2 linked regions of the Halorhodospira halophila SL1 genome follow. Each later gene encodes a partner of the first gene's protein in a complex. Links are inferred from orthologs where the notes say so. Each region holds a gene or a part of one and is shown in the gene's direction. Other genes may lie near its edges.

Region 1 (4,122 bases):
CTCGGCGGTGGGGTGGGCGTAGCGGTTCCAGGGGCAGACCAGTTGGCAGTCGTCGCAGCCGAAGATGCGGTTGCCCATGGCCGGACGCAGCGCTTCGGGGATCGGCCCCGGGTGCTCGATGGTGAGATAAGAGATGCAGCGGCGCGCATCGAGCTGGTAGGGGCCGACGAAGGCGTCCGTGGGGCAGGCGTGCAGGCAACGCCGGCAGCTGCCGCAGTGGGTGCGCACCGGGGTGTCGGTGGGCAGCGGCAGGTCGGTGAACAGCTCGCCGAGGAAGAAGTAGGACCCGGCGTGGCGGTTGAGCAGCATGGTGTTCTTGCCGATCCAGCCCAGCCCGGCGTCCCGGGCCAGGGCGCGCTCGAGCACCGGGGCGCTGTCGACGAAGGCGCGGTAGCCGAAGGGGCCGATGGCGGCCTGGATGCGCTCGGCGAGCTTCTGCAGGCGGCGGCGGACCAGCTTGTGGTAGTCCCGGCCCAGGCTGTAACGGGTGATGAAGGCGCGCTGCGGGTCGTCGAGGACCGCGCGGGGGTCGGCGGCCTGGTCCGGGGTGTAGTCCATGCGCACCACCACCACCGAGCGGGTTCCGGGGACGAGTTGCCGGGGGCGCGCCCGCTTGCGCCCGTGGCGGCCCATGAAGCCCATCGCCCCCTGGTGGCCGGCCTGCAGCCAGCGGATCAGGTGCGCCTCGTCGCCGGGCAGCTCGGTGCTGGCGATGCCGCAGGCCGAGAAGCCGAGTTCGGCCGCCCAGGTGCGGATGGATGGGGTGAGGTCGGAAGGGTCCATGCGACTCAGGCTTCGGTGGCTGGTGGTCGGGTTGTGCGGTGGTGCGCTCGGTGTCGGGGTTCAGGGTGGGCGTTTTAAGATGCAGACTGATCCCTCCATACGGAACCCTGAACCCGCTCCCATGACGGAACTCTACACCCCCGATCAAGTGGCGCGCCTCGATCAGGCGGCCATCCGTGCCGGCCTCCCCGGCGAGGTGCTCATGGACCGCGCCGGGCGGCGGCTGTGGCGGGAGATCCGTCGGCGCTGGCCCGAGGCGCGGCGGCTGGTGGTCGTCTGTGGCGGCGGCAACAACGGCGGCGACGGCTACGTGGTGGCGCGCCTGGCGGCGCGGGCCGGGCTGGCGGTGGAGGTGCTCCACCGGGTCCCGCCCGAGCGCCTGGGCGGGGATGCGGCCCGTCACGCCCAGCGGTATCTCGAGGGCGGCGGCGTCTGCCGCCCCTTCGACGCGGCCGCCCTGGCCGAGGCGGATGTGATCGTCGATGCCCTGCTCGGCACCGGGCTGGATCGGCCGGTGAGCGGGGCCTTCGCCGAGGCGGTGGCGGCCATCAATGCCGCGCCGGCGCCGGTGGCCGCCGTGGATATCCCCTCGGGGATCCACGGGCGGACCGGTGCCGAGATGGGGGTGGCCGTGCGCGCGCAGGTAACCGCGACCTTCGTCGCCCGCAAGAGCGGGCTGTTCACCGGCCGCGGTCCAGCGTGCAGCGGGGCGGTGGTCTTCGACGATCTGGGCACCGGGGCGCTGGTCGCCGGCAGCGAGTCGCCCCATACACGGCAGGTGACGGCGGCGGATCGGGCCGCGCTGCTGCCGCCGCGGCCGCGGGATGCCCACAAGGGGCACTATGGGCACGTGCTGGTGGTCGGCGGCGATGCCGGCATGGCCGGTGCGGTGCGCCTGGCCGCGGAGGCGGCGGCGCGCTGCGGCGCCGGTCTGGTCAGCGTGGCGACCCGCCCGGAGCACGTCCCCGTGGTGGTGGGGGCCTGTCCGGCGGTCATGGCCCACGGCGTGACCGACGCCCAGGAGCTGGCGCCGCTGCTGGAGCGGGCCAGTGTGGTGGCCATCGGCCCCGGCCTGGGGCAGGACCCCTGGGGGCAGGCGATGTGGGCGGCCTGCCGGGACGTGGTGCGCCCCCGGGTGGTGGACGCCGACGGCCTCAACCTGCTTGCTGTCGACGGGCAGCCGGTGACCGACGCCGTGCTCACCCCGCACCCTGGCGAGGCGGTGCGGCTCCTGGGTCCGGGTTGGGACACGGCGGCGATCGCCGCGGATCGCTTCGCAGCCGTGCGGGCGCTGGCCACGCAGTGGCAGGCGGTGGCCCTGCTCAAGGGGGCGGGCAGCCTGGTGGATGACGGCGCCTCTCGCTACCTGGCCGGCACCGGTACGCCGGGGATGGCCAGCGGCGGTATGGGCGATGTGCTCACCGGGGTGGTGGCGGGCCTGCGCGCCCAGCGACCGGACGCGGACCCGGCCTGGCTGGCGGCGGTGGCCGCCGAGGTCCACGGCCGCGCGGGGGAGCGGGCCGCCGAGGCCCTGGGCGGCGAGCGCGGGCTGCTCGCCAGCGATCTGCTCGGCTGGTTGCCGGCGGTGCTGGCGGAGGAGCCGGCGTGACCGAGTGGCAGCGGAACCTCGCCGACGCCGCGGCCACCGAGGCCTTCGGGGCGGCCCTGGCCGAGGCCCTCCCGGAGGGGGTGGTCTACCTGCACGGCGACCTGGGGGCGGGCAAGACCACCCTGGCCCGGGGGTTGTTGCGCGCCCGCGGTGTCGCCGGCCCGGTGCGCAGCCCGACCTATACGCTGCTCGAGCCCTACGCCACGGCGGCGGGGACGATCCTGCACCTGGACCTCTACCGCCTGTCCGATCCCGAGGAGCTCTACTTCCTGGGCATCGAGGAGATCGAGGCGCCGGGGACGCTGGCGCTGGTGGAGTGGCCGGAGCGCGGCACCGGTGTCCTGCCTCCTGCCGACCTGACCGTGAGCCTGGGATATGCGGGTGCCGCTCGGCGCGCGGCGGTGGGCGCAGGCACCGAGCGGGGGCGAAAGGCCCTGGCGGCGCTAGGTTCAGGTGCTGCTTGAGTTTTGCTGCTTATCTCCCCGTTGAGTGGGCAAAAACTCTTGCAGCGGGTCGTGCGCCCGACATAGCCTTGAGGGTGCGTAGAAGCCACCGCACGGTGGGAGGAGGATCTTTGAGGTGGGGCTATGGCCTGGCTTGGATCGGGGTGCTGATCGGCCTGTTGGTGGCCGGCGTGGCGTCGGCCGCGTCCCTCGATGATGTGCGCCTTTCCGACGCGGACGACCGCACACGGGTGGTCTTCGACCTGGACCGGGTGCCCGAGCACCGGGTCTTCAGCCTGCCGGATCCGCACCGGGTGGTCATCGATTTCGAGGGGGTGGAGCTCAACGCTGCAGACCTCCCCCGAGGCGGCGTTCTCCAGGAGATCCGCACTGGCCGGCAGGAAGACGGCGGGCTGCGGGTCGTCCTCGATGTCAGCCGCGAGGTGGAGGCGCGCAGCTTCGTCATCGGCGGCGAGGACGGCGGTCAGCGTCTGGTGGTGGATCTCGGCGGCCAGCAGGGGGGGCGCCGTCAGGCGGTGCGCTCGGCCTCTGAGCGCGAGGCGCGGGATGTGATCGTGGCCATCGACGCCGGCCACGGCGGAGTCGATCCCGGCGCCATCGGTCCCGAGGGGACCTTCGAGAAAGACGTGGCGTTGAGTGTTGCGCGCAAGCTCTACGACCTGATGACCGAGGCGCCTGGGCTGAAGCCGCTGTTGGTGCGCGAGGGTGACTACTACATGAACCTGCGCGATCGCACCCGGGTGGCCCGCGAAGGCAATGCCGATATCTTCCTGTCCATCCATGCCGATGGCGCCGAAAATCCCAATGTTAAAGGCGCATCGGTCTACGCCCTGTCGGTGGACGGTGCCACCTCGGAGCAGGCGCGGGTGCTGGCGCGCCGGGAGAACGCGGCCGACTTTATCGGCGGGGTGTCGCTGGAGGACAAGGACGACACGGTGGCCTCGGTATTGGTGGACCTCTCCCGGGGGCATACCATCGAGGCAAGCCTGGAGATGGGCGAACACCTCCTGCCCAAGCTCGATCGCCACGCCGATCTGCTGCGCAACCGCGTCGATCAGGCCGGCTTTGCCGTGCTCAAGTCCCTGGACATGCCCTCGCTGTTGATCGAGCTGGGCTTTCTCACCAACCCCGAGGAGGAGCGCCGGCTCAATACCCTCAGCTACCAGCGCGACCTCGCCGAGGGCATCGTCGCTGGTGTGCGCGAGTACGCCGAGCGCAACATCCTCCCCGAGCTGCGGATGGCCGACGCCGGCCAGAACGGGCAGC
Region 2 (2,974 bases), 1.8 Mb from region 1 along the record:
GGTGGCCAGCGCCGCCGGTCTGGCAGCGTTCTTTGGCCACCTCTTTCCGGTCTACTTCCGGTTCCAGGGGGGGAAGGGCGTGGCCACCGGCCTGGGGGTGATCCTCGCCTGGTCCCCGCTGGCGCTGTTGGCCACGGTGGTCACCTGGCTGGCGGTGGCCGGCGCCTTCCGCTACTCCTCCCTGGCCGCCGTGGTGGCCTTTGCCATGGCCCCGATCTACATGCTCTGGCTGTCGGCCTCGCCGGTGCTCACCGCGGCCACGGCGATCCTCACGGCGGCCATCGTCTGGCGCCACCGCGAGAACATCGTCCGCCTCGCCGCCGGTGAGGAGAGCCGCATCGGTTCCTCGGGGTCATGAACGAGTGCCCGCCCGGTACCCGTCCATTCCGGGTCCGGCACGCCGCTGCGGAGCTGCGCCAGGGCGGCGTGGTGGCCTATCCCACCGAGGCGGTCTGGGGGCTGGGCTGCGATCCGCGCAACGCCGACGCCGTGGCGCGCCTGCTGGCGCTGAAGGGGCGACCGGAACGCCAGGGGCTGATCCTGATTGCCGCCGAGTCGCGACAACTCGCCCGGTACCTGGCACCGTTACCGGCGGAGTGGGCGGAGACGATCCAGGCCAGTTGGCCGGGGCCGATGACCTGGGTGCTCCCGGCGTCGACGCGGGCCCCGCGCTGGGTCAGTGGCGGGCGCGACACGCTGGCCGTGCGGGTGACCGCGCACCCGGTGGCAGCCGCCTTGTGCAGCGCCTTCGGGGGGGCGCTGGTCTCCACCAGTGCCAACCCCTCGGCCCGGCGGCCGGCTCGCAGCGTTGCGGAGGTGCGGCGCTACTTCGGCACGCGGATCGACGCGCTGGTACCCGGGCGCCTGGGCGGGCTGGAGCGGCCGACCCCGATCCGGGACGGACGCAGTGGGGCCTACCTGAGACGATGACGCGCCGCTTTCTGTATACGCCGCAATCCGGGGGTGCCCAGTGCGTGTACTAGGCATCGAGAGTTCCTGTGACGAGACCGCGGCCGCCGTCTACTGTGGTCGTGATGGCCTGTTGGCCCACGCGGTGCACAGTCAGGTGGCCGATCACGCCGCTTACGGCGGCGTGGTGCCGGAGCTGGCCTCACGGGATCACGTGCGCAAGCTGCCCGGTCTGGTCGGTGGGGTGTTGCGGGATGCCGGCCTGACGCCGGCAGATCTCGACGGCGTCGCCTGGACCCGCGGCCCAGGGCTCCCCGGGGCCTTGATGGTCGGGGCCGGGTTCGCGCGCACCTTCGCCTGGGCGCGGGGGCTGCCGGCGGTCGGGGTGCACCACATGGAGGGGCACCTGCTGGCGCCCCTGCTCGAGCCCGACCCGCCGGCCATGCCCCTGGTGGCCCTGCTGGTCTCCGGCGGGCATACGATGCTGGTGCAGGTGGCCGACTTCGGCCGCTACCGGGTCCTGGGGGAGTCGGTGGATGACGCCGCCGGCGAGGCCTTCGACAAGACGGCTCGGCTGCTGGGGCTGCCGTACCCGGGGGGGCCGGCCATCGCCCGCCTCGCCGTCGAGGGAACACCGGGGGCGGTGCGCCTGCCGCGGCCGATGACCGACCGGCCGGGGCTGGACTTCAGCTTCAGCGGCCTGAAGACGGCGGTCCTCCACGCCGTCGAGGCGGCGGGGAACGATCAGCAGGCCCGGGCGGACATCGCCCACGGATTCCAGGAGGCGGTGGTGGATACCCTGGTGATCAAGTGCCGGCGTGCCATCGAGCAGACGGGCGCGGGCCGGCTCGTGGTCTCCGGCGGGGTGGGCGCCAACGCCCGGTTGCGCGAACGCCTGGATGAGGTGGGGCGGGCGAGCGGCTTCACCGCCCACTACCCGCGCCTGGAGCTGTGTACCGACAACGCTGCGATGATCGCCTACGCCGGCCTGCGTCGGCTGGAGGCGGGCTACCGCGACGATCTCGACTTCAGCGTACGCCCCCGCTGGCCGTTGGCCGAGCTCAGCTAGTGGCCTTGCTGCGGCCGCGGCCACCCTTGGCCGCCCCGCCGCGGCGCCCCTTGCGCGCCGGCGCCTTGGCGATCAGGTCCTGGCACTCCTCATGGGTGAGCGAGTCCGGCTCCCGGTCCTTGGGCACCTTGGCGTTCTTCTCGCCGTTGGTGATGTACGGCCCGTAGCGTCCGCGCAGGATCTGAATGCCGTCGCCGAAGTCGTGGATGATCCGGTTGGCGTCGGCCTGTTTCTTCTCCCGCACCAGTTCGTGGGCCCGTTCCTTGGTGATGGTGTACGGGTCCTCGTCCTTGGGGATGGAGACGAACTTCTTGCCGTAGCGCACGTAGGGGCCAAAGCGCCCGATGCTGACCTGGACGTCTTCGCCCTCGTCGGTCTCGCCCATGTCCCGCGGCAGCTTGAACAGCTGCAGGGCCTCGTCGAGGGTGATGGTGTCGATGCTCTGTCCCGGGCGCAGGCCGGCAAAACGCGGCTTCTCGTCGTCGTCGCGGGAGCCGAGCTGGGCGAAGGGGCCGTAGCGACCGATGCGCACCGTCACCGGCTTGCCGGTCTTCGGGTCCGTGCCCAGTTCCCGCGCCTGGACCGCCTCCTGGCGCGAGACGTTCTTCTTCTCCTCAACCCGCTCCCGGAAGGGCTCCCAGAACGCTTCCAGGACCGGGACCCAGTCCTGCTCGCCGCGGGAGATGGCGTCTAGGTCGTCCTCGAGTCGGGCGGTGAAGTCGTAGTCCACGTACCGATCGAAGTGCTCGGTCAGGAACTTGTTGACTGTGCGCCCGATGTCGGTGGGGATGAAGCGTTTGCCGTCCATCTCCACATAGTTGCGGTTCTGCAGCGTGGAGATGATCGAGGCGTAGGTCGACGGCCGGCCGATGCCGTACTCCTCCAGGGCGCGGACCAGGCTCGCCTCGGTGTAGCGCGGCGGCGGCTCGGTGAAGTGCTGTTCGGCGCGGATGGCGTGCAGGTCCACCTGCTCGCCCTCCTCGAGTTCGGGCAGGA

What was found. Proteins that work in one complex are often made in the same cells at the same time.
Region 2: the proteins of tsaE (region 1) and tsaD are in contact, whole or in part, in a crystal structure (PDB 6N9A), measured with the Thermotoga maritima proteins. The link is inferred for Halorhodospira halophila SL1 from one-to-one orthologs. Residues at the interface, in WP_004082108.1 of Thermotoga maritima: Leu37, Gly38, Lys46, Lys57, Val59, Lys60, Ser61, Thr63, Phe64, Thr65, Leu66, Met67, Val69, Pro71, Tyr82, Arg83, Leu84, Asp86, Asp88, Phe89, Asp93, Ile128, Asp130, Glu131, Arg134; in WP_004082750.1 of Thermotoga maritima: Cys10, Asp11, Arg49, His50, Leu82, Gly84, Gly135, Gly136, Glu154, Thr155, Leu156, Asp157, Asp158, Ser159, Glu162, Asp165, Lys166, Arg169, Leu170, Tyr175, Lys213, Thr214, Leu217, Tyr218, Gln221, Arg222, Asn324.

What each region holds. Positions count from the first base shown.
Region 1 is NC_008789.1:752,177-756,298, reverse strand. Bases 1,123-4,122 are described here. They hold tsaE (tRNA (adenosine(37)-N6)-threonylcarbamoyltransferase complex ATPase subunit type 1 TsaE), read left to right. Parts: upstream 1,123-2,388; coding sequence 2,389-2,856; downstream 2,857-4,122. Other genes in these bases: HHAL_RS03440 (N-acetylmuramoyl-L-alanine amidase), read left to right, coding at 2,967-4,122; HHAL_RS03450 (bifunctional ADP-dependent NAD(P)H-hydrate dehydratase/NAD(P)H-hydrate epimerase), read left to right, coding at 1,123-2,392. Also shown: tRNA epoxyqueuosine(34) reductase QueG, read right to left, coding at 1-783; more of HHAL_RS03450, read left to right, coding at 905-1,122. UniProt on the Escherichia coli protein: Required for the formation of a threonylcarbamoyl group on adenosine at position 37 (t(6)A37) in tRNAs that read codons beginning with adenine.
Region 2 is NC_008789.1:2,552,541-2,555,514, reverse strand. It holds tsaD (tRNA (adenosine(37)-N6)-threonylcarbamoyltransferase complex transferase subunit TsaD), read left to right. Parts: upstream 1-970; coding sequence 971-1,978; downstream 1,979-2,974. Other genes in the region: HHAL_RS11745 (DNA topoisomerase I), read right to left, coding at 1,971-2,974; tsaC (L-threonylcarbamoyladenylate synthase type 1 TsaC), read left to right, coding at 355-930; plsY (glycerol-3-phosphate 1-O-acyltransferase PlsY), read left to right, coding at 1-358.